Regions from separate parts of the Rhizobium sp. BK379 genome, predicted to be linked through region 4. Evidence: riboswitches for the same ligand, from Rfam matches in the RefSeq annotation. Region 4 holds a riboswitch; each other region holds the start of a gene.
The links. A riboswitch is a leader RNA that binds a small molecule or an ion and turns the genes downstream of it on or off. The one in region 4 is predicted to bind cobalamin.
Positions count from the first base shown of each region.

Region 1: it holds a riboswitch for cobalamin, as region 4 does, so the genes downstream of both, bluB (5,6-dimethylbenzimidazole synthase) here and metE (5-methyltetrahydropteroyltriglutamate--homocysteine S-methyltransferase) in region 4, are expected to answer to the same signal.
Region 2: it holds a riboswitch for cobalamin, as region 4 does, so the genes downstream of both, cobU (bifunctional adenosylcobinamide kinase/adenosylcobinamide-phosphate guanylyltransferase) here and metE (5-methyltetrahydropteroyltriglutamate--homocysteine S-methyltransferase) in region 4, are expected to answer to the same signal.
Region 3: it holds a riboswitch for cobalamin, as region 4 does, so the genes downstream of both, FHT93_RS06325 (ABC transporter substrate-binding protein) here and metE (5-methyltetrahydropteroyltriglutamate--homocysteine S-methyltransferase) in region 4, are expected to answer to the same signal.

Region 1 is NZ_JACIAD010000001.1:520,555-528,217, forward strand. It holds gene FHT93_RS02665 (DUF2865 domain-containing protein) at 1-136, shown strand, start outside; gene FHT93_RS02670 (LysR family transcriptional regulator) at 168-1,016, opposite strand; gene FHT93_RS02675 (MFS transporter) at 1,157-2,701, shown strand; gene bluB (5,6-dimethylbenzimidazole synthase) at 2,719-3,420, opposite strand; cobalamin riboswitch at 3,462-3,654, opposite strand; gene FHT93_RS02685 (DHA2 family efflux MFS transporter permease subunit) at 3,807-5,231, shown strand; gene FHT93_RS02690 (3-deoxy-7-phosphoheptulonate synthase) at 5,473-6,540, shown strand; gene FHT93_RS02695 (hypothetical protein) at 6,648-7,049, opposite strand; gene FHT93_RS02700 (PD40 domain-containing protein) at 7,151-7,663, opposite strand, start outside.
Region 2 is NZ_JACIAD010000001.1:1,372,470-1,380,132, forward strand. It holds gene cobN (cobaltochelatase subunit CobN) at 1-1,665, opposite strand, end outside; gene cobW (cobalamin biosynthesis protein CobW) at 1,677-2,723, opposite strand; gene cobU (bifunctional adenosylcobinamide kinase/adenosylcobinamide-phosphate guanylyltransferase) at 2,728-3,237, opposite strand; cobalamin riboswitch at 3,565-3,956, opposite strand; gene FHT93_RS07160 (chloride channel protein) at 4,164-5,954, shown strand; gene FHT93_RS07165 (adenylate/guanylate cyclase domain-containing protein) at 5,940-7,199, opposite strand; gene FHT93_RS07170 (DUF1330 domain-containing protein) at 7,278-7,574, opposite strand.
Region 3 is NZ_JACIAD010000001.1:1,212,709-1,220,371, reverse strand. It holds gene FHT93_RS06345 (transporter substrate-binding domain-containing protein) at 1-774, opposite strand, end outside; gene FHT93_RS06340 (methyltransferase domain-containing protein) at 968-1,741, opposite strand; gene FHT93_RS06335 (ABC transporter ATP-binding protein) at 1,745-2,509, opposite strand; gene FHT93_RS06330 (iron ABC transporter permease) at 2,506-3,546, opposite strand; gene FHT93_RS06325 (ABC transporter substrate-binding protein) at 3,543-4,559, opposite strand; cobalamin riboswitch at 4,730-4,980, opposite strand; gene FHT93_RS06320 (metallochaperone AztD) at 5,038-6,270, opposite strand; gene FHT93_RS06315 (NAD(P)-dependent alcohol dehydrogenase) at 6,573-7,631, shown strand; gene FHT93_RS06310 (LysR family transcriptional regulator) at 7,638-7,663, opposite strand, start outside.
Region 4 is NZ_JACIAD010000008.1:394,642-402,304, reverse strand. It holds gene FHT93_RS30005 (cytochrome c biogenesis protein DipZ) at 1-846, shown strand, start outside; gene FHT93_RS30000 (TIGR03862 family flavoprotein) at 833-2,044, opposite strand; gene FHT93_RS29995 (helix-turn-helix domain-containing protein) at 2,083-2,505, opposite strand; gene FHT93_RS29990 (heavy metal translocating P-type ATPase) at 2,576-4,879, shown strand; cobalamin riboswitch at 4,920-5,125, shown strand; gene metE (5-methyltetrahydropteroyltriglutamate--homocysteine S-methyltransferase) at 5,232-7,556, shown strand.

The sequences.
Region 1 (7,663 bases), on a different contig from region 4:
AGTACCGGATCGTCCCTATAATCCCGCGAGCAACAAGGTGCGCCAGGTCGGCCCGCAATTCCTCGCCGGCGATCAGGGCAAGATCGATCTCGCCAATCCCGCGGCATCGGGCCCGCAGCCCCAACAGCAGCAATAATCACGATCTCGGTGCAATAGAAACCGCGCTATCAGCTGGACACGCGATGCTCTCTGAAGGCGGCTGCCAGCGTGCGTAGTGCCGCGCGCGATTTGGCGTCCGTCAGCGTCGAATGCAGCACGATCTCCGAAGACGGCAATGGCGGCAGGCCGAAACGCTCGCTGACTTCGACAGTGCCGACGGGGGCCAGGCGATAGGAGAAGGTTGAAACGGCAAGCCCGGCCGAAACGGCTGCGGTCACAGCCGAAGAGCCGCCGCCGAGGAACACTCCGGTCCAGGGAATGCCCGCCACATCGAGCGCGCGGGTGCAGACAGCCCGCACTCCGCATGTCGGCGAGAGTGCTGCAAGACGCAACGGCTCGCCGCGGCGATACTCGAATTGCGGCGTGGCGAACCAGCCGAAATGCTCAGGCCCCAGAACCTCGCCGTCGCGCCGATCTTCGTCCCGGCGGATGATCGCCGCATCCAGTTCGCCGCGATCGAAAGCCGCAAGCAGGGTGCAGGAATTATCGATCCGCACTTCGATCGTCAGACCCGGATCATGGGCGTTGAGGCGTGCAAGCAGTGTCGGAACCTCCGGCCCTGCTACATGCGCGGCAATGCCGATCGTGAAGTGGCGGCGCGACGAGGAGAGCGCCGCAACGGCCCTGTCATGGGCCTCGAGGAATTCCCGTGCGGCCTGTAGAAACACTGCCCCCTGCGCCGAAAGCCGCACCAGCCGGGGCGTGCGTTCGATCAGCCGGTGGCCGAGCCGCTCCTCCAGCCGCTTCAATTTGACGCTGATCGCTCCTTGCGTGCTGCCGAGTTCGTTCGCAGCGCGGGTGAAACTCTTGTTGTCGGCGATCGCCACGAAGGCCTGAACGGAATCGACATCGAGCATGGTTGAAACCAATCATTCGAATTTGTTGTGTCTGAAATATGTAATCATCCAATTTTGTAATGATCAAGTCCCGCCTATGCTGACGCAAATGGACCACAGCGGATGTCACGTTGTGCGCCTCAACGTCGAAAGGCCAAAACATGCCCCCTGATTCCCATTCATCCCCTCGTGCGCGGGGCATCATTGCCCTGCTGGCTGCCTGTCTCTCCTCGCTGATGTTCGGCCTCGAAATATCGAGCGTGCCGGCAATCCTGCCCACTTTGGAAAAAGTGCTTCACGCCGATTTCAGTGCCCTGCAATGGATCATGAACGCCTATACGATCGCCGTTACGACGGTGCTGATGGCCGCAGGCACATTGGCCGACCGCTACGGCCGCAAGCGCGTCTTCCTGATCGGCATTGCCGTCTTCGGCCTCACCTCGCTGATTGCCGGACTCGCGCAGGATGTTTCGCTGCTGATCGTTGCTCGTTTTCTGCAGGGAATGAGCGGCGGCTTCATGCTGATCTGCCAGGTAGCCGTGCTCTCCCATCAATTTCGCGAGGGCCGCGCCCGCAGCATCGCCTTCGGCTGGTGGGGCATCATTTTTGGCATCGGCCTGGGCTTTGGCCCGATCGTCGGCGTCGGCATCGTGGCGGTGGCCGGCTGGCAATGGGTATTCCTCATCCATGCCGTGCTGGCGGGCGTGACAATCGCTCTCGCGCTGACGGGAATTCAGGAATCGCGTGATCCCGCGGCCGGACGGCTCGATATCGCCGGCATCGCCACCCTTTCGCTGGCGGTCTTCTGCCTTGCCTTCTTCATCACCCAGGGGCCTGCTCTCGGTTTTGCGAGCCCGGCTGCGCTTGGCATTATAGGACTTGGCGCCGCAAGCCTCGTCGCCTTCGTCGTTGCCGAAAAGCTGAACCCGCGACCGATGTTCGATGCCTCGGTGTTCCGCATCCGCACCTTCTCGGGCGCCATTGTCGGTTCGGCCGCCATGAACATCAGCTTCTGGCCTTTCATGATCTATTTGCCGATCTGGTATGAAGCCGGCCTCGGTTACGGCAGTGTGGCCGCCGGCATCGCCTTGCTGGCCTATACGCTGCCGACGCTGGTCGTGCCGCCGCTTGCCGAGCGGCTTATGCTGCGCTATCGGCCGGGCATCATCATTCCCGGCGGCCTTTTCACGATCGGGCTGGGCTTCCTGCTGATGAAGTCAGGCAGTGCCGCCGCTGCGCCAAGCTGGCTGACGATGCTGCCCGGCGCGCTGCTTGCCGGCATCGGGCTTGGCTTCACCAATACCCCGGTCACCAACACGACAACCGGTGCGGTATCCAGCGACCGCGCCGGCATGGCCTCCGGCATCGACATGAGCGCCCGGATGATCTCGCTCGCGATCAACATCGCGGTCATGGGCTTCATCCTGTTCAGCGGCGTGCTCTCCCATCTGAAGAACGTCTTGCCGAACTCGATGGATGCCGGCGACCTGCGCCTGCTTGCCGAACGGATCTCCGCCGGCAGCATCGCCGCCCTGCCTGATATTCCGGCCGAGACGGTCCATGATGCGCTGGTCGCAGGCTTCGGCGGTGTCATGCTCTATGGAGCGATCGGCGTCTGGCTTCTCGCTGCTGCGAGCTTCCTCACCTTTGGCCATTGGAGGACACCGGCCTGCGCCAAGGATTGCAGCACCCAGCCGGCCGAGTGAAGCACACCCGCGCCGGCTCAGACCGGCGCGGCCTCGCCTTCCACCTGCCCCCAGCCGTCATGGAAGACCAGTTCTTCCAGCGCCACCCGCTGCCGCCAGCCTTTGACCGCCAGTTCCGGTTCATCGTAGAGCCGGTCGACGAAGCCGGCGCAGAGCCAGGCGACGACTTCGATATGATCGGGAATGCCAAGTATCTCCTTGAGGTCGCCCTCGCGAAAGATGCTGACCCAGCCGATGCCGACGCCTTCGGCACGGGCCGCGAGCCACAGGTTCTGGATGGCGCAGACGGTGGAATAGCTGTCCATGCGCGGATTATGCGTGCGTCCCAGCACAACGCTGCCGCTGCGGGTGGGATCGCAGGTCACGCAGATGCCGAGCGGCGCCTGGACAATGCCTTCAAGCTTCAGCGAACGATACTTTTCCTGCCGCTCGCCGGTGAACATGCGGGCCGCTTCCTCATTCGCCCCGAGGAACGCATCGCGCACGCGCGCCCTCACCTCGGCACTTTTCACCAGAATGAAATTCCACGGCTGCATGAAGCCGACCGAAGGCGCGTGGTGCGCGGCGGTCAAAAGCCGCGTCACCAGATCATCCGGCAAGGGATCGGGCAGGAACTGGCTGCGCACGTCACGCCGCGTCATGATCGCGTGATAGACGGCCTCGCGTTCGGCCGCAGAAAAGCTGGATGCCGGACAAACGGCATCATCAATGGGTCGCATCGTCAAATCCCCAACAACGCAACCGCCCGCCGTCCGCGCGGGTTGGGTCTATCTTGCCAGGCCGGTCTTCTGACTCGGCGTCCTCCGCTTGGCCGCTGCCTTCCCGGCCGAAAAGCCAGTGGCGTAGTTTGAACGGCGAGCGTCGGCCTTACAGCGTTGGGCACGTCCCGGTCTTTCACCGGATTCCCGATTCTCCCGCTGGTGACAGCGGGCACCTGACAGGCGATCTATGGCGCGGAAAGGGCATGGCCGCAAGCCACATGCGACATTCATTTCGTGGACAGGTTGAAAATGCTGGCCTAGAACGAGACCCTGATCCGAGCGGCGCCACTGGCGCCGAATCCCTTCTCCTTGCATCCCGGTTGCCCGTGTCCCGCCTAACGCCGATGATACTTGCGGTCGCCCTGTTCATGGAACAGATGGATTCGACCGTGATCGCCACCAGCCTGCCGGCTATAGCGGCCGATATCGGCACTTCGCCGATCGCGCTGAAGCTTGCGGTAACCAGCTACCTTGTGGCGCTTGCGATCTTCATTCCGATCAGCGGCTGGATGTCGGATCGCTTCGGCGCGCGCAACATTTTCCGTCTGGCAATCTTCGTTTTCATGGCCGGTTCGATCGCCTGCGCCTTTTCCAATTCCATCGCCGCCTTCGTCATTTCCCGCCTCATCCAGGGCGCCGGCGGCTCGATGATGACACCGGTCGGGCGATTGCTGCTGGTGCGCGGCACACCACGTCACCAGCTGGTGAATGCCATGGCCTGGCTCACCATTCCGGCGCTGATCGGCCCGATCATGGGCCCGCCGATCGGCGGCTTCCTGACGACCTATTTGAGTTGGCACTGGATTTTCTGGATCAATGTGCCGATCGGCATTATCGGCATTGCGCTGGTCACCCGCTTCCTGCCGGCAATTGAGCCACGCAGCCCGAAGCCGATGGATTTTCCGGGTTTCTTCCTGTCCGGGATCGGCTTTGCCGGTTTCGTCTTCGGCATATCCGTCATCAGCCTGCCGGCCGTTCCCGTCATTTACGGCTATGTCACCGTCGCGGTCGGCGTCCTCTCCGGCATCCTGTATTTCGTCCATGCCAGGCGCACGCCGCATCCGCTGCTTGATCCGAAAATGTTCCGCTACCCGATGTTTCGGGCGGCGATCCTCGGCGCCTCGAATTTCCGCATGGGGCTCGGCGCGCTGCCCTTCCTCATGCCGCTGATGCTGCAGCTCGGTTTCGGTCTAACACCGCTGCAGTCTGGCTCTGTCACCTTCGTCAGCGCACTCGGCTCCATGGGCTCGAAATTCGCTGCAACCCGCACCTATAACGCCTTCGGCTTCCGCAACGTCATCGCCCTCACTACCTTCCTTGCCGCAATCTTCCTCGGCGTGAACGGCCTCTTCACTGCTGAAACGCCGATCTATCTCATCATGGGCTCTCTTCTCGTCGGCGGACTGCTGCGCTCCATGGCCTTCTCAGGTGTTAACGCCATGGCCTTCGGGGATGTCGACGAGGCCGACAGCAGCCAGGCGACGGCCATCAATGCCGTGGCGCAGCGCATCTCCATGGCCATGGGTGTTGCAGTCGCAGGGACGATCCTGGAAGTGTCCGCGAGCTTCCACGGCGGCCAACTCACGGTCACCGATTTCCATATCGCCTTCTTTATCGTGGCAGGGATTTCCTCGCTCGCCTGCATCACTTTCCTGCGCCTGCCCGCCAATGCCGGCGATGACATGACGACACGCCGCGCCAAGCATGGACATGCCGAAGCGGCTGCGCCGGAAGATGCCCAGAGAGAGGCAATGGCCGAAAGCCGATAAAACTTCACAGGCCTGTCATTTTTCCTCACAGAATCCACGTGACAATTCCAATTCGCATGTCTACATAGGCGGCATGTCGATTTCGTCCGTTTACGCATCGCGATTTTATTCGTACCGCTGCTTCCAGCGGATGCGGGTCTGTGCGTAACCGAAACTAACGCGACGACACACCCGAACAGCCGCTAGTCAACCTGGCGGCTTTTTTGTTCCGCCACGGTATGACCAAACAGGAGAGCATACCGTGACTGACACTATTGATGATCTGCGCATCGTCGAGATCACCCCGCTGACCAAACCTGCCGATATTATCAAGGAAATCCCGCGTGACCGAGCGGTGACCGAGACCGTGACCGGCACGCGCGACACGATCCATAATATCCTGACGGGCAAGGACGACCGCCAGCTGGTCATCATCGGTCCCTGCTCGATCCATGATCCGGCAGCCGCCCGCGAATACGCCTCCCGCCTCGTTGAGCAGCGACGACGCCTCTCCGGCGATCTCGAAATCGTCATGCGCGTCTATTTCGAAAAGCCCCGCACCACCGTCGGCTGGAAGGGGTTGATGAACGATCCGCATCTCGACGGCAGCTACCGTATCGAGGAAGGTCTGCGCCTCGCCCGCCGCCTGCTGCTCGACATCAACGCCATGGGCCTGCCGGCCGGCTGCGAATTCCTCGATACGATCACGCCGCAATACATCGCCGATCTCGTCAGCTACGGCGCCATCGGCGCGCGTACGACCGAAAGCCAGATCCACCGTCAGCTCGCCTCGGGTCTCTCCTGCCCGATCGGCTTCAAGAACGGCACGGACGGCAGCGCGCGTGTCGCGCTCGACGCGATCATGGCGGCTTCCCAGCCGCACCATTTCCCGGCTGTCACCAAGGATGGACAGGCAGCGATCGCCTCCACCCGCGGCAACGAGGACTGCCACATCATCCTGCGCGGCGGCAAGCGCCCGAACTATGAGGCAGCCGACGTCCAGGCCGTCATCGCCGAGGCAACCAAGCTCGGTGTCGACCCGCGCATGCTGATCGATGCCAGCCACGCCAACAGCGGCAAGGATCCGATGAACCAGCCGAAGGTCGTCCACGACGTCGCCGGCCAGATCGTCGCCGGCAACGATCACATCAAGGGCATGATGATCGAGAGCAATCTCGTCGCCGGCCGTCAGGACCTCGTTCCCGGCAAGCCGCTCGTCTACGGCCAGTCGATCACCGACGGCTGCATCGGCTGGGACATGTCGGTCGACGTTCTCGAGGATCTGGCTCAGGCCGTCCGTGATCGCCGCAAGGCCGCTGTTGCGGCTTGATAGGCAGCATCAAGCGCGGCGGGCAGACACCCGCCGCCCATTCACATAATGCCGATATTGCGCCGCCTCTCCTTAACCGGTGAGGCGCCCGATCGCCAGTGAGGCTTTCACGAAATGCGCCTGTGCAAGCACTTAGAGGCGACAAGCAAATTATAATCGGCCACCGCGCGGATAGAGTCGAGATATTCACTCTCGTCGTCAACGACGTCACTTAAAAACAGGTGCGCAATCTTGTCCTGTGACTGGAGCGCGACCTCCTCTTCAGGCGAAAGTGGCAGATCATCGAAGAAGTTCATGGCGTTGTAATTTCTGAAGTAGGTCTCGTTGCCACAAGCATATTTAATATCATGCTGAATATAGAATTTGGCTATGGGGAGCGCCATCTGGTTCAGAGTTTGAGACTCCTGGTATTTTCCGAACCATCGCAGATACTCGACCGGAAACATAACAAACAGTAAAGTACGGCAGCAGATCAGGCAGGCGAATGCCGCGAGCAATACCTTGCGCATAGTTGTGTAACGATCCCTCTCATGAACGGGTAATGCCTATTTCAGAAGGGTCGCGTGAGGCTTGAGGCGCCACCGCCATCATCAAATGGCGGTGCGCCCTCTCAAGATCTCGCCGGAAAATACCGTACGAAAGCGAATTCCTCGCCATCGGGCGACCAGTTCGGCACGTTGATCGTGCCCTGCCCGCCGAAAAGCTCGAACAGCTCCGTCAGGTTGCCGCCATCCATGTCCATCATCCTGAGGCGCACATTGAGATCGCGCGGATGATCGAAGACGTCGGGGTCGTAGGAAAGGATCAGCACCTTGTCATTGTTGGGTGATGGATGGGCGAACCAGTTGCCGTAATTGTCCGATGTCACCTGCTCGAGACCCGTGCCGTCGGGGTGGATGCGCCAGATCTGCATCAGCCCGGTGCGGCTGGAATTGAAATAGATCCACTGCCCGTCGGCCGACCAGTCCGGCCCGTCATTGCGGCCCTCGCCATGCGTCAGCCGCTTCTCCTCACCACCATTGACCGAGATCGTATAGATATCGAAGACGTCGTTGCGGATGCCGCAATAGGCAAGCTCGCGCCCGTCTGGCGACCAGCCGTGCCAGTAGGACGGCAGGTTCCT
Region 2 (7,663 bases), on a different contig from region 4:
CGCAAAAGCACCCTCGCGCATGTAGGGATCGGCCTTCGGATCGCCCCATCGCGCGTTGACTTCATCCTGAATCTGATTGGGAAGAGAGGCGAAGAAATCCTTGTATCGACTCAAGGAAAGCCGCTCGCGCACAACCTTGCCGTCGAAACCGGAATTGGTCGGCCCCGCCATCAGATGCCGCATGAGCGCATCGCCATCATCGGGGATATCCGCGAGCGGATAACCAGCCTCCGCCATCGCCCGCATCACCTCGATCGTCCCGGCGGGCGTATCGAGCCCGACGCCATTGCCGAGCCGTCCGTCCCGGTTCGGATAGTTCGCCATGACCAGCGCGACACGCCGCTCCGAAACCGGCCGCTGCCGCAGCCGCGCCCAGTTGGCGGCAAGGGCCGCGACATAGGCCATGCGTCCGGCATCCGGCTCGCTGGAAACGATATTGGCCTCGACCGCGGCATCGTAGCGAGCGGCAGCCTTGAAGGAGACGGCGCGCGAGAGCACGCGGCCATCCACCTCCGGCAGCGCGACGTTCATGCCGAGATCGCGGGCCGACAAGCCTTGCGATGAGGCTGCCCAGGCCTCCCGCGACGAGGCGGAAAAGATCGCCTGCAGCACGATCGCGTCGTTGGCCTCCAGCACCGTCGGCTCGCGATCAGCACCGGGTGCGGACACGGCAAAGCCTGTCGTGTTGATGACCACGTCGGGTTGGAGATCGGCGAAGATGGCTTCGAGGATGCCTTTGGAGACGGGATCCTTGAGACTGTAGGCAAAGACCGGCAAAGGGCGAAGACCCTGCGCCTGCAGGGTTTCGATCAGTGCCTCGACCGGGCGGGTTTCGCCGCTCTGCACGAGTGCGCGGTAGAAGGCGATGGCAACGACGGGTGCTGCCTGTCCCTTCTCCCCAGCGGGGGTCCGGAGGACGGGTCGAGACCCGTGGCTCGACCCCGGTCGGTGGCCCAACGGGTCGGATGAGGGGGCCACCGCACAAACCTCGAAATCGTGCTCCTGTTGCTCGGTCTCTCCGTCGCTCGCCCCCCTCATCTGCCCTGCCGGGCGTCTTCTCCCCACTGGGGAGAAGACAGAACCGGTGAGCTTCCGCCACTCCTCGACCCCAACAAGCCCCCGCCCTGGCCACCAGATCCCGGCCTTCATCAGCGGCACAGCCGGCGCCGGCTTCTCCTCTCTCGAGAGCATCGCCGCCGCATAGGCGAGAAAGCCCCGTGCATTGGCATCCCCGCCCTCGATCAGATAGGCCCAGAGCGCATTCAGATCATCCAGCGCCACATTGGAAAACGGCGTCAGCCCGGCATCCGGCTTCGAATCCCCCGGCAGCACCGCAATCAGCGCACCGCTGCGCGCTGCGACCGCATGCAGCGCCTCCAGCGCATAGTGGAAATAGCTCGCCCCGCCGAGCGCCCGTACGATGATCAGCTTCGCATGCCGCGCCGTCCGTTCGACGTATGTATCGACCGACATCGGGTGCTTCAGGCTCATCAGGCTCGCAAGCCTCAGCGAATAGCCTCCTTCTCCGCCGCTATGGGCCGCGGCAATCGCCGCAAGCTCGGTATCGGCAGCGGACAGGAACAGGATATCGCCCGGCGACTGGCCGAGGTCGATCGCCTCGTCCCCGTCGCTGATCGTCCCCTGTTGAGCGAGAAGCAGATGCATTCGTTATGTCCTCAGACGAGCGCTTCGATCGCCTTGCGCACCGCGTCCTGATCCATCTCGTGCAGACCGATGACGACGAGGCGCGTATTGCGGGCCTCACCCGGCGCCCAGGCACGGTCGAAATACTGGTCGATGCGGGCACCCACGGCCTGTAGCTGCAGGCGCATCGGCTTGCCGGAGACATCGATGAAGCCTTTCAGGCGCAGCACGTCATGCTCGGCGATGATGCCCTTCAGCTTCTCGACGAAACCTGCCGTATCCGAGACAGCGCCGAGTTCAACGACGAAACTGTCGAATTCGTCATGGTCGTGCGGCTCGCCATCCTCATGCTCCAGCTCGTGATGGGACTTGCGGTTGACGATATCGTCTTCCGTGCCGATGCCGAGGCCGAGCAGCACGCTTGCCGGCACCTCGCCGTTCTTCGCTTCGATCATGACAGGCTTGCGGGCAATGCGCGAGGCGACTTCGCTCTTCACGCGGCCGAGCCCGTCCGCGTCGATCAAATCGGTCTTGTTGAGCACGATCAGGTCGGCGCAGGTCAGCTGATCCTCGAAAAGTTCCTCGATCGGGCTTTCATGATCGAGCGATTCATCCTCGACACGGCGCGCATCGACGGCATCGTGGTCATCGGCAAAACGACCGGCAGCAACGGCCGCACTATCGACCACGGTGATGACGCCATCGACCGTCACTTCGCTCCGGATATCCGGCCAGTTGAAGGCGGCGACGAGCGGCTGCGGCAATGCAAGGCCCGAGGTCTCGATGACGATATGGTCAGGGCGCTGCTCGCGCTCCAGAAGCTTGGTCATGGTCGGAATGAAATCGTCGGCAACGGTGCAGCAGATGCAGCCATTGGTGAGCTCGATAATGTCGTCCTCGGTGCAGTTTTCCGCACCGCAGCCCTTCAGCACGTCGCCATCGACGCCGAGATCGCCGAACTCGTTGATGATGAGCGCGATCTTCTTGCCGCCGGCATTGGTGAGCAGGTTGCGGATCATCGTCGTCTTGCCGGCGCCGAGAAAGCCGGTGATGACGGTTGCGGGGATTTTCTGCTGCATGGAACTAACCCTTCATTTTCAGCGGCAGACCCGCTGCGATAAAATAAACATCCGCGGCCGAAGCCGCGATCATCTGGTGCAGCCGGCCTGCATGGTCGCGAAATTCCCGCGCCATGCGGTTCTCGGGCACGATGCCGAGGCCGACTTCATTGGAAACGATGACGAGCCGCGCCTTAGCATGAGGCAGAAAGGCGGCAAGGGCGGCAGACTGGGCGGCGATATCGCGCCCCTCCATCATCAGATTGGTGAGCCACAGCGTCAGACAATCGACGAGGATGGCCCTGCCCTCCGCGTCGATGGCGGTCAGGCGCTCGGTGAGATCGAGCGGTTCCTCATGCGTGGTCCAGGAGGGGCCGCGGTCGGCCCTGTGCTGGTCGATGCGCGCCTGCATCTCGTCGTCCCAGGCGCGGCCGGTGGCGATGTAGTGGCGCTCGAGACCGCTCGTGGTGATGAGATTTTCGGCGAAGCCGGATTTGCCGGAGCGAGCGCCGCCGAGGATGAAGGTGGCGGTCATGACAACACCGTCCGTAGAGGATGGGCACGGCCTTCGCCACGCCCCTCATTCCTGTGCTTGTCGCAGGAATCCAGCCTGCCCAAGTCCTTGGGCAGGAGAGACTCATTCCGCGATAACGTTGATTCATTCACGGCACAGACGCGCCGTGGCTGGTTTCCTGTGACAAGCACAGGAAGCAGGGAAGAGAAAACGGCCTGCGCCGGAAGCTCATCACAGAGGGGCGGCGGAACACCGCGCCCATATCGCACCACCAGAGGCAGCGCTGAATAACATCCTTCAGCCAAGACAACCTCCGTGCTGGCAGCGGGCAAAGCGCCCAAATTGGGCATTATGCCCGGCACGGATAGCAGGTCTCCTGGCTCGCAGTTATCGGCCGCGACAGGGGCGACCCCTCGGTCGCCCCTTATCGTGCCAGCGGATCTGCCTCGCCTTCCCGGCTGCATCTCGTGAAAAGGCGGACGATTCGTAGAATTAGAGGCGTCCTGCCCCGGCTGATCACGATGCATTTCCAGTGGCTTTTCCGGCACTTGTCCGCCTTGCCCGCTTGCAGAATGCAAGACCGTCGGCGCCGCAATCCAAATGCCGGATGGAAGACCCTGACTGCTCTACAGTCGCGGGGTCGGCTGTGATGAAGGCGCCCGGCTTGGGTCCGCCCCGTCACATTCCCTTTTAATCCGGAAGGCGTTTGCCGATCCGGAACCATCCATTATGTGGATTCATGGTTAGGCGCGTGCAACTCCCATGTCAATTGCCGCGCAGCGTCCCGCTCATGTTCATCTCGACTTACACTACGGATATTATCGTCTTTAATCAAAGGCTTACGTCACAAAAACTTTACGGCCCGGCCGGTTTTTTGCCGCAATTGCCGCTCATGCGGATGCCGGCTCCGCCCTTGACCCCTATTCTTGCCGCCTAATTTCTCCATGATGCTCTCCCGAATGCACATTCGCCGCCTCGGCCCTCTAGGCACCGCCTTCGATCCGGGGCGCCTGCGCGCGCTTATTCGCCACAGCGAAATGGGCATGGTCTTTGCCGGCGCGCTTGTCGGCATCGTATCGGGGCTTGCGGTCTCAGCCATGAGCTATGCCTCGGAAGAGATGCACAGCCTGATCTTCGGCATAGACGGCACGACGAGGCTCAGCGCCTCGCAGATCGACAGCAAGTTTTTGCTGATGACGGCCCCGGTAGCCGGCGGCATGCTTCTCGGGCTCTTGCTCTTCATTCTCGCCAAATGGCGCAAAAAGCCGATGGTCGACCCGATCGAGGCCAATGCGCTGCATGGCGGCCGCCTGTCGCTGACGGACAGCATCCTTGTCGCGATCCAGAACCTCGTTTCCAATGGCTTCGGCGCATCCGTCGGCCTGGAAGCCGGTTATACGCAGCTTGCGGCCGGCATCGCCTCGAAATTCGGCCTGAAGCTGCAGCTGCGCCGCGCGGACCTGCGTGTGCTCGTCGGCTGCGGCGCAGCCGGTGCCATCGCCGCCGCCTTCAATGCACCGCTGACCGGCGCCTTCTACGCCTTCGAGCTGATCATCGGCACCTACACCATTATGTCGCTGACGCCTGTCGTGGTCTCAGCACTTGTCGCAACTCTTGTTGCGCGCCTTCTTGCCGGCAGCGATTTCATCATCGATGTCGGCAGTTTCGGCGCTGTCCAGCCGGCCGACTACGTGCCGGCCATTGCGCTCGGCGCCTTCTGCGCCGGCGTCGGCATCCTCATCATGCAGGGCGTCTCCTTCGTAGAGGAATTGGCGCGCAAGAGCGCCATCGCACTGCCCTTCCGCCCGGCGCTCGGCGGCATCGTCGTCGGCCTGCTGGCGCTGGTATCGCCACAGGTGCTGGCCGCTGGCCACGGCGCGCTGCATCTGAACCTCTCCCACGAGATCACGATCCCCGCGCTGATCGGTCTCTTCCTTCTGAAGTCGGTGGCATCCGCCGTCTCCATCGGCTCCGGCTTCAGGGGCGGCCTGTTCTTCGCCTCGCTTTTCATGGGCGCGCTGCTCGGCAAGCTCTTTGCCTATTCCGCCCCCTATTTCGCCGATGCGACGCTGACGCCCGTGATCTATGCCGTGGTCGGCATGAGCTCGCTCGCCGTCGCCGTCATCGGCGGGCCGCTGACCATGACCTTCCTGGCGCTGGAGATCACCGGCGACTTTCCGATCACCGCACTGGTGCTCGCAGCCGTCATCACCTCCTCGCTCGTCGTGCGCACGACCTTCGGCTACTCCTTCGCCACATGGCGCTTTCACTTGCGCGGCGAAAGCATCCGCAGCGCCCATGATGTCGGCTGGATCCGCAATCTCACCGTCGACAAGCTGATGCGTTCGGACGTGAAGACCGCAAAACTCGGGATAACGCTGGACGCGTTCAAGGAGGCCTTCCCCATCGGCTCGACGCAGCGTGTCATCCTCGTCGATGAGGGCGACAAATATGCCGGCCTCGTGCTCGTGCCGGAAATCTACGCAAACCCCACCAGCGCGCAGGACGAAGCCCAGAATCTCGGCGATTTCATCCGCTACAAAAACGATTTCCTGCAGCCGCAGATGAATGCCAAACAGGCGGCCGCGATCTTCGACAAGACGGAAAGCGAAGCGCTCGCAGTCGTCAACAACCTCATCGAGCGCAAGGTGATCGGCCAGCTCAGCGAAAGCCACACGCTGCGCCGCTACAGCGAAGAACTCGACCGCCGGCGCCGCGAGGTGTCAGGCGAGATCTGAGGTTTTTGCCGCCGATTTTCGAGCCTTTACCACAATCGGATCCGCAAGCTTGAACACGTCGGCCTTCCTCGAAACGCCGCGCAACTCGAACGATCCCAGGCGTTCGCAGGCGACACCGCAGGCAGCCGCGAAGCTTTCCGACATCAGAAGCGGCTGGCCAAGTTCGCCGCAGAGTTTCTCGATCCGCGAGGCCTCGTTGACGGCCCTGCCGATCACGGTGAAGTCGAGCCTGCCGCGGGCGCCGATATTTCCGTAAAACACTTCTCCGAGATGCAGGACGACGTCGACGCCGATGTCGGGGCCACCCCTGTCTGCCCGCTCTAGGTTCAGCGCCTCGTTGGCCTTCAGCATGTTCCGGGCCGAGGCGAGTGCTGCGCGGCAAGCCTTTTCGGGATCATCCCCCTCTTCGCTGCCGGTCGGAAAGATCGCCAGCACGCTGTCGCCCATGAACTTGAGGATCTCCCCGGAATTTTCCTCGACATGCCTGCCGATCAGCTCGAAATGCGCATCCAGAAACCCGGCGATTTCGCCCGGCTCATAAACGTCGGTCAATGCCGTGAAATTCCTGAGATCTGCAAGCAGGACCGCAGCACTGATGGATCCGCCCTTGCCTCTCTGAGCCTCGCCCGCAAGGATGCGTGCGCTTGTCCTGGCGCCCGTGTAGACGGCCAGAATATCGGCAGCGGTTTTCGATGCGGCCATGCGGTAGCAGGCGAGCCCCAGAGCCGGAATAAGCTCTGCGACCGTCCTCAGTTGCTCGTCGGAAAATCCACCCGATGCGTCGCTGGTCAGCGCGAGGCTGAAGCCGCGCAACGCGACCTCCTTCGGAAACTCGAAAATGCTGACCACGTGATCGGTCGCTCCGGCAAGGGCGAATTCCTTGAGCCGCGGGTACTCCAGACCCTCTCCCTTGGCTAAATTCCAGCGCCCCGCTCTCTCACCGCGGCTCAGCAGATGAAATGTCGGCGTTTTCTCGAAGTTGCGCTCGTCCACGCCGCCATGCTCGGAGTTTTCCAGTGTCGTTACCCCGCCTCGCACGAAATTGGCGGAGATACCGCGGTACATCGGATGAAGAGATGGCATCATGATACTGGCCCGCCAGATCGGAAACCCGTCAGCGACCAGCCGGTCGCACAGGCCTCCAACGAGGTCGCCAATATTGTCGCTCGCGATTCCCTGCTCTATAAGCCACTGAATATGATCGTTAATTTCGGAATCTCCAGATGGTTGAAACCGTTCTATGATCGGGAAATCCGGCGAATGGGCGGCAAGGCCGGACCGCGCCACCACAAAATCCGGCAATCGTCGCGCCAGCCGGGGTTCCTAGCCATCGCGCCCGGCGACGACAACCGCCGGGCAGGCACGGAGAGAGTGATACCTGGCATCATCAATCGCCTGCTTCACCTCGTCATGCCATTCACGGGCAACCGATGCAGTGCGGAATTCGATGATGATCAGCCTGTTCATCTGCCGTTCTCCCTGAACCGGATGGACCGCGCCGCCACAGGATCGCACATTGCCTCCATGGAACGTCACGTCGGGCGATATGCATGCGAGATAATCATCGATCGTCTGATCTTCGATATCGGGATGGATTTCGAGAATGAAATAAGCGCTCATCGATCGCTGCCTCCGACAAGGACCGGGCAGCCATGCGAGAGTATCGACATGACGCCGACAGTTCCTTAGAATATCGAAACAATTATTAG
Region 3 (7,663 bases), on a different contig from region 4:
GCCGTTCACCAGTCCCCTGATTTGGCGCGTCGTGAGTGCGGAGGTAACGCTTGCGGTGAAGACGGCGATGGTGATGATCGACATGACCATCCAGAGGATCGCGAGCGTTCGTCCTCCGAGCGTCTTCGGGCCGCGATGACCGGTACTTGCCTGCGTCATGGCTTCAGCCGACCACCAGATGCTGGCGCCGAGCCCCCTGGCGGCGCCGCCGCCGAAATCCTCGTTGTGGCGGTGCTCGAAAAGCCAGATCAAGGCGCCGACAGCCAGCGAGATGCCGATGAGGGCGCCGACCGCCTGCAGGAAACCGAGGGAAGTCATCGTCTGGGTGATTTCGTACCAGACGGAGGCGCTGTGGACGGAGACGGCGATGCCGAGGCCGGTATTGTAGAATGGCTGGGAGAAATCGACATTGCGCTCCCGGTCGGCCGTGATGGTGATGGCCGCGACCGAGAGATCGTAGTCGCCGCGCTTCGTTGCCTCGATCAGGCTCTGTACCGAGGGTTCCTCGACCAGCCGATATTTGAGCCCGAGTTTTTCCGCGACCTGACGCCAGAGTTCGATAGACAGGCCGGTCCAGCTGCCATCCGGCCCCTTCATGGCAAAGGGCGGAGCCTCCTTGGTGCCGACCACCAGTTCGCGGTCCGGAAATTCAGGCGGAGCGGCAAACGCGTGCCGTGGGAAGGATCCGGCCAGACAAAGGAAAAACGCCAGAATGGCGAACGGCAGAGCGCGGTGCCTGCTTTTGCCGGATGAGGGCGCGGTGGTCTTTGCCATAACACCTTTCCCTTCCTGCATCAGGCGAACTGCCGCTTCGTTCGTGGATCATCCTGAACGGCTGACGGCGTCCGACAAGTACGCAACGGTAAATGCATCGATCATTTACGGTGGCGGGCATTTGGCACAGGTTGGTTTCAGATCTCGGCAAATCGCGACGCCTCCATAAATGGGCGTGCGGCAAATGCAGGCATCAGGGCCGCCGGCAGGCCAGGATGAATCGGCGGTAGACGAGGGTTCGGAGCCTATTTCGGAGATTGGCATTCCTGCGCTGCGCCCTCGCGATCGGGGCGTGGGAGTGAAGCGCGATGTCCGTAAAGCCTGCCGATCTCAAGAGCGGCAGCAGCATGTCGGGGCGGAGACCCTGGCCGAAGGGCAGGGCTGACATGATGCGGGCGTGGCGGGTGCTGAGAGCGCCGTCATAGTTCTTGTCGGCGCCGATGAGGCGGTCGATCCATGAGATCAGCAGGCTGGCGATGCGGCCGGTCGGTTTCGGGCTTGCCCAGTCGCCATCGAAGAAAAGCAACAGGCCGCCGGGCTTGAGGATGCGGAACCATTCGCGAAAGGTTTCTTGCGGCCGGGTCAGCGTCCAGACGAGATGGCGGCAGATGATGGCGTCATAGCTCGCGTCCGGCTCCAGGGTGTTTTCGGCGTCTGCCAGGATGAAGCGCAGGCGCTCCTTGCCGGCGTGTTTGGCACGGGCAACCTTCAGCATCGCTTCGGAGAAATCGAGAGCGGTGACGTCATGACCGAGATCGTGGATCAGGCGGGTCACTTCGCCGGTGCCGCAGGCAAGTTCCAGCACACGTTTCGGCTCGGGGCCGAGGGCATCGCGGATCGGTTTCTGCCAGGCGTCCGCCTCCGGGCCGGGGGCGATCCTGTGGCCGAAGGCGAGGTCGAAGGTTTCCGAGCGCTTCGACCAGTAGTCGCGGATTTCTTCCTTAAGATCGAAATTCACTCCATCCATGTCTTATCCCATCCGATACTGGATATGTGCGCGGCCATGCACGGGTGATTTTTCGATATGGGCACGCACGCCGAAGACGCGGGCGATCAGCGCCTCGGTCAGCACTTCCTCGGGCGTGCCTGCGGCCACGACCTCACCCTTCTGCAGCACGGCCAGATGGTCACAGAACATCGCTGCCAGGTTGAGATCGTGCAGCGCGATGATGGAGGTGAGGCCGAGTTTGGCGACCAGCGCCAGGATATCGAGCTGGTGCTGGATATCGAGATGGTTGGTCGGCTCGTCGAGCAGGAGTTCGCTCGGGGTCTGGGCCAGCGCCCGGGCAATATGCACCCGCTGGCGTTCGCCGCCAGACAGTGTCTGCCAGAGCTGGCCGGCGCGTTCGCCCATGTCGACGCGGGCGAGTGCTTCTTCGACCGCGGCATCGTCATCAGGTGCCCAGGAGGAGAGGAGGCCGCGATGCGGCGTGCGGCCGAGGCGGACGATATCGCGCACGGTGAGCTGCGTATCCGTCGTCGTCTGCTGCTCGACGAAGGCTATGCGGCGGGCAAGGGCGGCGCGGGAAAGGCCGGAGACATCGTCGTCGCCGAGGCGGATGACGCCGGATCTGACTTGCCGCAGCCGGCAGATCAGGCGCAGCAGGCTGGATTTGCCGGAGCCGTTCGGCCCGAGCAGGCCGAGCACCTTGCCCTTTTCGACCGATATGCTGACGCCATTGACGATGACGGTATTGCCGGCGGCATAGCTGACCTTGTCGACTGATATGCTCATGCGCTTCTCCGCACGCGATAAAGGATGATGGCGAAGGCCGGGGCGCCGAAGAGCGCTGTGACGACGCCGATCGGAAGGATCTGCTGCGGAATGATGATGCGCGAGACGATGTCGGCGCCGACCATGAAGATCGCCCCGCCAAGCGCCGTCGCCGGCAGTAGGCGGCCATGTGCGGGGCCGACGAGGAAGCGGGCGGCATGGGGAATGACGAGGCCGACGAAGCCGATTGAGCCCACCATGCTGACGACGGCTGCGGTCATCGCCGCTGTCACGCCGAGCAGGGTGAACTGTACGCGGCGCACTGCAATGCCGAGGGAGGCTGCGGCATCCGTGCCGAAGGCGAAGGCATCGAGCGCACGCACATGGGCAAGGCAGACGACAAAGCCTGCCAGTGCGATCGGCACGGAAAGATAGACATCCGGCCAGCGCACGCCGGAAAGCGATCCCAGCAGCCAGAAGAGCACGCCGCGGGCCTGTTCGGCATTGGCCGAGGTCGTGACGATATAGGAGGTCAGCGCATTGAAGAGCTGCGAGCCCGCCACGCCGCAGAGAATGATGCGCTCGCTGGTGCCGCCAGCACCGGCCGCCAGGATGCCGACCAGCAGAAAGGCGACGACGGCGCCGATGAAGGCACCGCCGGAGAGACTGAGCACGCCATAGCCGAGACCTGATATCATGACGCAGACCGCGCCGGTGGAGGCGCCGGCTGAAATTCCGAGCACATAGGGTTCGGCAAGCGGATTGCGCAGCAGCGCCTGCAGCACCGTGCCGCACAGTGCCAGCGATGCGCCGGCACTGGCCGCCGCCAGCGCGCGGCTGAGGCGGTAATCCCAGACGATGCCCTGATGGATGCGGCTGAGCTCGAATGCCGTGCCGAAGAGGCGGTTGGAAACCGCTTCTGCCGTGGTGGCGAGCGGGATTGATATCTCGCCGATCGATACGGCGAGACTGATCATGATACCGAGCAGGAGGAGGGCGGCGATGGTGAGCGTGGCAAGCGCCCACCATTTCCTCTGTGGCAAGGCAGCCTGGCTCACTGGGCCAGACCGAAGGACTGGATGCCCTTTGCCAGCGTCTCGATGCCGTCGATGGTTCTGATCGTCGGGTTCATCGACTGCGCGTCCATCATGATGAAGCGCTTGTTCCTGACGGCATCGAGCTCTTTCGTAACCGGATCGTTTTCCAGGAAATCCACCTTCACCTTGGGATCATCGGCGGCATAGCGGCGGCGGTCCATGGTGGCGATGACGATGACGGCGGGATTGGCCTGCGAAATCGTTTCCCAGCCGACGAGGGGCCATTCCTCTTCCGTCGTGACGACGTTCTTCGCCCCGAGCGTCTTCAGGATATAGGCTGGCGCGCTGTTCTTGCCGGCGATGAAGGCATCGCCTTTCACTTCCTTGCTGGAGAACCAGAAGACGATGGGCAGGTTCTTTGCCGCAGCACCGGCAACAGAGGCAGCGGCCGCGGCCTCCCGCTTCTTGAGGTCGGCGATGACAGCATCGCCGCGGTCTTTCACGTCGAAGATCTGGGAGAGTTCGGCGATTTCCTGATAGATCAGGTCCATCGTGAACAGTTCCTTGCGCACGCCATCGCCGCCGTCGGTATTGATCTTGGCGACGCAATCGGCAGGCGCGACATAGGTGTTGATGCCGAGATCCCCAAACTGCTCGCGCTTGCCGACGGAGCCTTGCGTGCCGACATGCCATTCGAATTCGGCAGCCACCAGATCGGGCTCCGCGCCGACGACGGATTCGAAGCTCGGGTCATTGTCGGCCAGCCGTTTGATCCTGCTGTTAACATCGGCATATTGCGGCAGGACCGGGCCGACCCAGACGGCCGTGCCGGCGATCTTGTCGGCAAGGCCGAGCGAGAACAACACTTCGGTCATGCCCTGGCCGATCGAGACGATCTTGGCCGGTGCCTTTTCGAAGGTGACCTGCTGGCCGCAATTGGTGAGGGTGAGGGGATATTGGGTGGCGGCAAGTGCGGGCGCAGCAAAGCCGGCCAGCCCGAGCGCGAGGGAAAAGCTCTTCAGAAGCTGTCGCATGGAAAACTCTCGATCAAAGGAAAAGGGCTAGCGGATGCCGGCGCGCGAACGATGGCCAGCGAGCGGGAGGCTAGCGGCGGATCGTCCAATCGAGACGGATGGATGGCGGCAGGTGGGGAGGGATCTTGTCAATCATGTCTGCTCCTTGTCCGGGCATCCCCGCCCGGCTTGATTGGATCGTGATCGACGGCAGGTCTCCTGGCTCGCGAATATGTGCCGGTCATCTGCCTTCCCGCGAAATCGCAGTGGCACGGCCCTGAGGCCGAGGGCATGATCGCTGAAGCGATCAACCCCGAGATCGACAATCCGCTTACAGTTGCGGGGGCAGCCACGGTCTCGGTCCCTCTTGGGTCGTCCTCACCGTGTTCCCTATTATTCCCCTCGGAGTTCTCTTCGGGGAACCGTCGCCCCGATCTATGACGCCGCCATGGGCGACGTCAAGCTCGGGAATGCGAAGTGTGTCGGGTCCGAGGCCGCCTTAGTGACTGGCGCCCGAGCCGCCGGCGGCGACAAGCGCGAAGGGCTGGCCCTCGATGGGGATCGTACGCATTTCCTTCAGCGTCTGCGTGCTGATGAGGCGAATCAAGCTGTGGCGAGGATCGCTGATGGCGATATCATCGCCGGCCACGGCCAGCCGCGGACGCGGATCGCGCCAATGGCCGTCCTTGCTGTAGGGCTCGGTCACGGTTTCCGATCTGACGATCTCGCCCTTGACTGTATCGAGCAGATGCAGCCTGCCATCTTCGGTGAGGATATAGGCATTCTGAAACTTTGCCGGATCGAGCACAAAATCGACGCGCCGCGTTGGAAGGTCGATGATGCGGTAGGGTGCGTCCGTATTATCAGGATCGATCAGCGCCAGCTTGTCCTCTCCGTAATTGCCGAGGAAGAACTGCATCGAGCGGCCGCCGAGCAGCGTCGCGACCTTGCCCCGCGGCAGCGATGCGCCATAGGCGAGCATTTCCACGCTCGGGCCTTCCGCGCCGCCGGGGCGGGCGATGAGCACGCCTTCCTCGCAACCGAAGGCGACGAGGCGGGCGGAGGTTGCCTCGCCATGCAGGCCGGTGCAGGGCGCGACATCGCCGATCTGCCGGCCATCCCGGTCGAGCACCCGCAGGCCCAGGCGTGGCGGCAGTTCGCCCTCCTTGACCGGCGCCTGCATGTTCGGCACGGAGACCAGCAGGTGATTGCCCATCGGCACAGCGACGCCGTGATGGGCGGCGATGGTGTTGACAGCTTTCGGCTCCGGCTTTTCCTGCAGCAGGCTGCTCTCCTTCAAGAGATCGAAGCGGTCGGTGCGATCATAGAAGATCGCCACGTCATCGCCATTCGTCACCACATGGCCGGGCTTCTCGCCCAATATCGTCGTGCCGATCAGCTTGGGTGGCGCCACCTCGAGATCGCGATGCTCCCCATGATCGGAAAGGGCAATGCCGGTATCGATGGCATGAACGACATTCTCTTCGCCCTGGACGGCAAAGAGCGTGCGCCCGGTCTCGCTCAACGACAGGGCGGCATAACCCTTGAGATCGAAGCGGCCGATCTCTTTCCCGCTCGCAAGATCGATGGCGTGGACGACCGGCAGGCTGTGATCAGCCACGAAAAGCCGCCAGCTCTCCTGCTGTTCTTCCTCGGCGCGGGAAGCCGAGGGCAAGGCGGCGGATGTGAGCGCAGTGGCGACTGCGAAGATAGCGAAAGGGTGCCGGGACATGAAATCTCCTTTAATGTAATAACATTACATAACCGTTGTTATAAAGTTACATTTGTCTTGTCCAGTCGCGGCTGTCGGATTTTTGAGAAATTGGGGACGCCGGCCGTTCGATGTCTGGCTGGCTTTTCATCATGACCGGATAGCGGTGTATGACGCAGGCCATCGATAAGCGATTGCTGAGCGCAACTCACAAGCCTTTCCCGCATTCCTCGTCTAATCCGGATAATCCATCGACGCTATATCCCATCCGGCACAGCTTCCGGTGTCCGTCAGCTTTCAACAGCCTTGCAAGGGATAAACCATTGAGAATATCAGCATTTGCCGCAACCGATGCGAATACGCCGTTGCAACCTTTCTCTTTCGACCGCCGGGACCTGCGTCCCGAGGACGTGGCGATCGATATTCTCTATTGCGGCGTCTGCCATACGGACCTGCACATGGCCCGCAACGACTGGGGCTTTTCGGCCTATCCGGTCGTGCCGGGCCATGAGATTGTCGGGCGGGTGTCTGCCGTCGGGAGCGCCGTTTCACGCTTCAAGACGGGCGACAATGTTGCCGTCGGCACGATCGTCGACAGCTGCATGGAGTGCCCCAACTGCCGGCGCAACGAAGAGCAGATGTGCTACAAGGGTGTGACCGTCACCTATAACGGCCAGGACCGGGTGACGGGCGAGACCACCTATGGCGGCTATTCAGATCATATCGTCGTGCGCGAGGAATTCGTCCTCAGCGTGCCCGACGGGCTGGACCTTTCGCGGGTCGGCCCACTGCTCTGCGCCGGGATTACCACCTATTCGCCGCTTCGCACGTGGAATGTCGGCCCTGGCAGCCGGGTGGGCGTGATCGGGCTCGGCGGGCTCGGGCATCTCGCCGTCAAGTTCGCTTCGGCGCTGGGGGCTGAGGTGACTGTTCTGACGCGCTCGGCTGGCAAGGCCGCGACGGCACGCGAACTCGGTGCCGACAAGGTGCTGCTGTCGACCGATGCCAAGGCGATGGAAGCTGCCGCCTTCGCCTTCGACGTGATCATCGATACCGTGCCTTACGAGCATGATCTCGGCCCCTATCTCGACACGCTCGATTCCGACGGCACGCTGGTCATTGCCGGCTCGCTGGTCGATACGCCGAAATTCAGCAATCTGCCGCTGATCAGCGGGCGTCGGCGCATTGCCGGCACGCCGAGCGGCGGGATCAGGCAGACGCAGGAAATGCTGGATTTCTGCGGCCGCAAGAACATCCTTCCGGAATGCGAGATGATCGCCATGGGCGATATCGCCAAAGCCTTCGAGCGGATGGAGCGCGGCGATGTGCGCTACCGTTTCGTTATCGACATGGCAACGATGCCGGCGGCGCAGGCGGCCTGACGTCGCTTACCGTTTCGGGATGGCGCGCAGCG
Region 4 (7,663 bases):
ATCAACTGCCTGCGCGCCATCCCCTATGTCAAAGCCTGGGCGGAGAAGTACAAAGACCAGGGCCTCGTCGTCATCGGCGTGCATTCGCCGGAATTCGCCTTCGAGAAGAACGTCGACAATGCGAAGAAGGCGATCTCCGATCTCGGCATCACCTATCCTGTTGCTGTCGATAACAACTATGCGATCTGGCGGGCCTTCGACAACGAATATTGGCCGGCGCATTATTTCATCGATGCGAAAGGGCAGGTCCGCCACCATCATTTCGGCGAGGGCGATTACGACCAGTCCGAACGGATAATCCAGCAATTGCTGACCGAAGCCGGCAAGACCGGCGTTTCCAGTGATATCGTGAATGTGAAGGCGACCGGTGCCGAAGCCGCTTCCGATGCTGCCAATGTGCAATCGCCGGAAACCTATGTCGGCTATCAGCGCTCGGAAAACTTCGTCGACGACAAGGGCACGGTCAACGATGCCGCTCATGACTATGTCGCCGCGACGCCCAAACTCAACGAATGGGGTCTGACCGGCAACTGGACCGTCGGGTCCGAACAGGCAACGTTGAATGCTGCCGACGGCACTATCTATTACCGCTTCCATGCCCGCGACCTGCATCTGGTTCTCGGTCCAAGTGCTGCGGATGGCAAGCCGGTGCGCTTCAAGGTGACGGTCGATGGCAAGGCGCCCAGCGATGATCACGGCGCGGACACGGATGCCGACGGCAATGGCACGGTAACGGGGCAGCGCCTCTATCAGCTGGTGCGCGAAGCCGGACCGGTCGGCGACCACACGTTCGAGATCCATTTCCTCGATCCCGGCGTGCAGGCTTTCGCCTTCACTTTCGGCTGAGCCAGCCCTCGATGCCTTTCGCTGCGGCTCGGGCCGTGGCGAAACAGGCGGTCAACAGATAGCCACCTGTCGGTGCCTCCCAATCCAGCATCTCTCCGGCCGCAAACGTGCCGGGGAGATGTTTCAACATGTAGGTTTCGTCGACCTCGCTGAAGGCGATGCCGCCGGCAGATGATATGGCCTCGGCGATGGGGCGTTGGCGCAGCAATGGGATAGCCAGAGACTTGATGGCGGCAGCGAGTTTGTGCGGATCGTTGCGATCTGTCTCCGGCACCAGTTCACGCAGAAGTGCCGCCTTCACACCATCTAGGCCGGCACCTTTGCGCAGGCGATTGGAAAAGCTCATCTTGGCATCCTGCCGGGTCAGATCGCGTGACAGGCGATCTGCGGTGCGGCCCGGGGCAAGGTCAATTGTCAGTTTTGCCTCATCATGCGACAGCAGGTCGTCACGCAAAGCGGCTGAATGCGCGTAGATGAGGCTGCCTTCGATACCGTGCTTGCTGATGACGAATTCGCCCGGAAATGTCCCGGCGCGTGATGTTGCCGTCACGGATTTCAGCGGCTCTCCGGCGAAGCGATCGCGGAAGATCTCGCTCCAGGCGACATCGAAGCCGCAATTGGCCGGTTGAAACGGTGCGATCGCCACCCCGCGCTCGGAGAGCAATGACACCCAGCCGGCATCGGAGCCGAGGCGCGGATAGCTGGCGCCGCCGAGTGCGAGCAGGGTTGCATCGCAGGATATGGTCTTATGGCCGTCAGGCGTTTCGAAAACATGGCCGTCTTCTGTGAACCCGATCCAGCGATGGCGGGTGAAGAAGCTGACGCCGCGGGCTTCCAGTCGGGCGAGCCAGGCGCGCAGCAGCGGCGAGGCCTTCATCACGTTGGGGAAGACGCGGCCGGACGAGCCTACGAAGGTCTCGGTGCCGAGGCCCGCTGCCCAGGCGCGGATATCGGCTGGGGTGAAGGCGTCTAGGGCTGCGCGCAGGCGGGGATTGGCGTTGCCGAAGCGGGTGGCGAAGCGCTCGTAGTCTTCGGAATGGGTGACGTTAAGTCCGGATTTGCCAGCGAGCAGGAACTTGCGGGCAAAGGTCGGCATCGCATCATAGACGGAAACGGCATGGCCGCTTGCCGACAGCACTTCGGCTGCCGAAAGGCCGGAGGGGCCGCCGCCGATGATCGCGATTTTCTTCTGTTTCATTGCGCCTTCTTGGCGTGGGCAGTCGGTGAGCGCAAGTCTCAGTGATGTGGATGCACGCACTTGCCGTGATCGGCCAGCACCTCGATGACCCGGCACTGGTCGACGCGACCATGGCCGCAGCCCTCGACCATCTGTTCGAGCTCGGCCTTCAGGGCATTGAGGCTGCGGATGCGCTGCTCGACCTCGATGAGGCGGGCCTTGGCGATGGCATCGGCGGAAGCGCAGGGCTGATGCGGGTCGTCCTGAAGCTGCAAGAGAGTGCGGATCGCCTCGATCTCGAAGCCGAGCTCGCGGGCATGGCGGATGAAGGCGAGGCGGTTGAGGTCCGATGGTTCGTAGGAGCGCTGATTGCCTTCGCTACGACTTGGCGCAGATAGCAGACCGATGCCCTCATAATAGCGGATCGTCGGCACTTTGACGCCGCTTTGGCGGGCGGCTTCACCGATGGTGATCTTTTTCATATTTTCCTCTTGCACCTCTAGTCGCTAGAGGATGTAGGAACGATACTGCCTACAAGCAAGGATCGAAATCATGAGCGAAGCAGCACAGGCACGGTACCGGGTTGGCGGCATGGATTGCGCCGCCTGCGCAACAAAGATCGATACGGCCGTCAGGCGTGTGCCCGGCGTCGAAGACGTCTCCGTATCGGTGACGGCGGGCACGATGACGGTGCGCCACGATGGCAGCAGCGATCTCAAGGCGATCGAAAAAAAGGTGACCGGCCTCGGCTATTCGGTTGCTCCGCTCACGGGCAAGGCTCCTGTCCGGGAAAGCAAGACCGATCATGATCATGCGCATCACGACCACGATCATGACCACGGGCATGATCATGATCACCATGGTCATGAGCATGATGATCACGACCACGAAGGTCACGACCACGATCATGCTGGTCATGATCACGCCGATCACGGGCATTCGCATGGCGCCGAGGAAGTCGAGGGGTTGCACGGCCATGATCATGGGCCGATGATCGGTCCCTGGTGGCAGAGCAAGAAGGGCCGATTGACGATCCTTTCCGGACTTGCACTCGTCGTTGCCTATGTCGTGGGCCACCTGGTGCCTTCGATTGCTCCGTATGCTTTCATCATCGCCATGCTGGTGGGGCTGGTGCCGATCGCGCGCCGCGCGGTCATGGCCGCTCTTTCCGGCACGCCCTTTTCCATCGAAATGCTGATGACGATTGCCGCTGTTGGCGCGGTCATCATCAATGCCGGTGAAGAGGCAGCGACGGTCGTGTTCCTGTTCCTCGTCGGCGAATTGCTGGAAGGGGTTGCTGCCGGCAAGGCGCGCGCCAGCATCCAGTCGCTGACGACGCTGGTGCCGAAGAACGCACTGCTCGAGGCGGATGGCGAAGTGAAGGAAGTGCCGGCCGAGACGCTTGCGGTCGGTTCCGTTATTCTCGTGCGGCCGGGAGACCGGATTTCCGCCGACGGCACCATTCTGTCCGGTGAAAGCGCGATAGACGAGGCGCCGGTGACCGGCGAAAGCACGCCGGTGCGCAAGGGTGCTGGCGAGCCGGTTTTTGCCGGCACGGTGAATGGTGACGCCGCATTGCGTATTCGCGTCACGGCCGCCGCCGAAGACAATACGATTGCCCGCGTCGTCAAGCTGGTGGAGGAAGCCCAGGAATCGAAGGCGCCGACGGAGCGTTTCATCGACCGTTTCTCCCGCTACTATACGCCTGGTGTCGTCGTCGTGGCGGCCCTGGTCGCCGTTCTGCAGCCGCTGCTGATGGGCGGAGCATGGGGCGAATGGATCTACAAGGGACTCGCGATCCTTTTGATCGGCTGCCCCTGCGCGCTGGTCATTTCCACGCCGGCAGCGATTGCCGCCTCGCTTTCTGCGGGCGCGCGCCGCGGTCTGCTGATGAAGGGCGGGGCGGTTCTGGAATCGCTCGGCAAGGTGACGGCCGTTGCCTTCGACAAGACAGGCACGCTGACCGAAGGCAAGCCGCAGGTCACGGATATCATCGCCTATGGGCGCTCGGAGGCTGAAGTGCTTTCGCGTGCTGCGGTTCTAGAGCAGGGCTCCAGCCATCCGCTGGCGCTGGCGATCCTCAACCGTGCCAAGGCCGATGCCGTGCCCGTGCCGCCGGCTTTCGAAGTGGAAGCATTGCCCGGCAAGGGCATGACCGGGAAGGTGGGTGGGGAGATGCTCGATCTGCTGTCGCCGCCGGCCGCGCGCGAGCGCGGGGCGCTGAATGCCGAACAGGATGAACGGGTCGCGGCGCTGAATGGCGCGGGCAAGAGCGTCTCGGTCCTGCTCATCAATGGTGTCGCCGCCGGTCTCATCGGCATGCGCGACGAGCCACGCGACGACGCCAAGAGCGGGCTTGCGACGCTGAAGGCGGCAGGCGTGCGCGCCATCATGTTGACCGGCGACAACAAGCGCACGGCAGCAGCCGTTGCCGGTGACCTCGGCATCGACTGGCGCGGCGAGCTGCTGCCGCAGGACAAGCAGCGCATTGTTGGCGAATTGAAGAAGGAAGGATTGTTCGTTGCCAAGGTCGGTGACGGCATCAATGATGCGCCGGCGCTTGCTGCAGCCGATGTCGGCATCGCCATGGGCGGCGGCACCGACGTCGCGCTGGAAACGGCGGATGCGGCGGTACTGCATGGGCGTGTCGGCGACGTTGCCCGCATGATCGACCTTTCGAAGCGGACGATGCGCAATATCTTCCAGAACATCACCATCGCGCTCGGGCTGAAGGCCGTGTTCCTGGTCACCACTATCGTCGGCATTACCGGCCTGTGGCCGGCGATCCTCGCGGATACTGGTGCGACCGTGCTGGTGACGATGAATGCACTTCGCCTTCTTCGCATAAAGATATAAAGATTTCTTTATGTCATCTTGACGATCCGGTGCGACAGGTGCATGCTTGTCGCATCGTGGTTCTCTGGATCTGACGATCCTGAGCTAAGAGGGAATTCGGTGAGGCTAACGCCAAGACCGAAGCTGCCCCCGCAACTGTAAGCGGATAGACACCGTCCTTCGACGTCACTGGGAAGACGCCTGGGAAGACTGGACGGTGTTGAAGACCCGCAAGCCAGGAGACCTGCCGCGATAGATAACGTCCACGGGCGGGGTGTCCCGGTGTGCCGCTTTGCGCGAGACGGCACGTCTGTAGCCACACCTCGTCGATGCGTTGCGCCTGAGCCTTGCCCATAACCTTCGGGGTAAGGAAATGACCATCAAGACTGCAAATCTCGGCTTTCCTAGGATCGGAAAGCATCGCGAACTCAAATTCGCACTGGAAAGCTATTGGGCCGACAGGTCCGATGCCGGCGTGCTTCTCGATGTCGGCAAGCGGCTGCGGGCGCAAAACTGGGCCCTGCAGAAAGAGAAGGGGATCGATATTATCCCCTCCAATGATTTTTCATTCTATGACCATGTGCTCGATACGACTGTCATGGTCGGCGCCATACCTTCGGCCTATGGCTGGAAGGGCGGGCCTGTTGCACTCGATACCTATTTCGCGATGGCGCGCGGCTCGACCGGCGAAGAGGCGCATGCCGATTGCGGCCACCAGCATCACCACGGTCATGGCGTGCCAGCGCTAGAAATGACCAAGTGGTTCGACACAAACTACCACTACATGGTGCCGGAACTCGGTCCCGATCAATTCTTCGCGCTGACCGCAAACAGGCCACTCGATGCCTTCATCGAGGCGAAGACGCTCGGAATCCACACACGGCCAGTCATCCTCGGCCCTGTCACCTTCCTGAAACTCGCCAAGGGAACCGAGGAAGGTTTTGCACCGATCAGCCTGCTTGAACGCCTGTTACCTGTTTATGCGAGGGTGCTTGCGGAACTGAGCGCTGCCGGTGCCGACTGGGTGCAGATCGACGAACCGTGCCTGGTGCTGGATCTCTCAGGAGAAGAGCAGGCAGCATTGAAGCATGCCTATCGTGCGCTGCACGAGCTGGTACCGAACCTGAAGATCATGCTCGCCACCTATTTCGGCAATATAGGCGATAACCTGCCGACGGCGCTCGCATTGCCGGTTTCCGGCCTGCATGTCGATCTCGTTCGTGCTCCGCAGCAGATCGATGCCCTTCTCAAGACGTCCCCCGATTTGACGCTGTCGCTCGGCATCATCGACGGACGCAATATCTGGAGGGCGGACCTTGCCGTGATCCTGAAAAAGATCGAGCCACTGGTTCAGCGCTTCGGCGCGGAAGGACTGCAGATCGCGCCGTCCTGCTCGCTGCTGCATGTGCCGATCGACCTGGATCTGGAAACCGGACTGGATGAGGAACTGACGTCGTGGCTCGCTTTCGCCACCCAGAAACTCGATGAACTCTCTGCCCTCGGCAGTTCCGGCGGGGCTTATCAAGTAATTGCTGCAGCCTCTCAGGCCGTTGCCTCTCGAGCGGCTTCTCCACGTGTGCATGATCTCAAAGTCAGGCAGCGGGTCGCGGCAATCGATGAGACGATGATGACGCGGAGCAGCGGTTTTGTCGAGCGGACCAGCCTGCAGGAGCGCAAGCTTCTCCTGCCGCTCTTCCCGACAACGACGATCGGCTCCTTCCCGCAGACATCGGATGTGCGCAAGTCCCGCTCGGCCTTCGCAAAGGGTACGATCAGCGAGGCTTACTACGATGCGTTCCTGAAAAAGGAGACCGAAGCGGCGATCCGCTGGCAGGAGGAAATCGGCCTCGACGTGCTCGTCCACGGGGAATTCGAGCGCAACGACATGGTGCAGTATTTCGGTGAGCAGCTTTCCGGTTTCGCCTTTACGCAGCATGCCTGGGTGCAGAGCTACGGTTCGCGCTATGTCCGCCCGCCTATCATCTTCGGCGACGTCTCTCGGCCAAAGCCGATGACAGTCGAGTGGTGGCGCTACGCGCAGTCGCTGACGGACAAGCCAGTCAAGGGAATGCTGACCGGTCCGGTGACGATCCTCAACTGGTCCTTCGTGCGTGATGATCTTTCTCGCGCCGATGTCAGCCGGCAGATCGCTCTGGCGATCCGCGACGAAGTGCTCGATCTCGAAAAGGCGGGTGCTGCGATGATCCAGATCGACGAGGCCGCTCTCCGTGAGGGTCTGCCATTGCGCCAGGCCGACTGGAAGACCTATCTCGACTGGGCGGTCGAGAGTTTTCGCCTCTGCGCATCCGCTGTTTCCGACGAGACGCAGATCCATACGCATATGTGCTATTCGGAGTTCAACCAGATCATCGATGCCATCGCCGCGATGGATGCCGATGTGATCTCGATCGAGACGTCACGATCGAAGATGGAACTGCTGGAGGCTTTCCGCAGCTACAAATATCCGAACGAGATTGGCCCCGGCGTCTACGACATCCATTCGCCCCGCGTTCCCGAGGTCGCCGAGATGACGGAGCTCCTGACGCTGGCGCGGAAGCGTCTGACGGACGGACAGCTATGGATCAATCCAGATTGCGGATTGAAGACACGCAAGTGGGAAGAGGTTCGTCCGGCGCTGGTCAACATGGTTGCCGCCGCTCGGCAGTTGCGTATTGCCGCAGCGCCGACACGCGCCTGAGCGCCTAATCGATTCCTGGAGAGCCGGCTATAGGCCGGCTCTTTCCGACGCGGCCTTCTCTACAGGCTGCTTTCGTTAACCATTCATTAACCACGTTTTTCACAGGA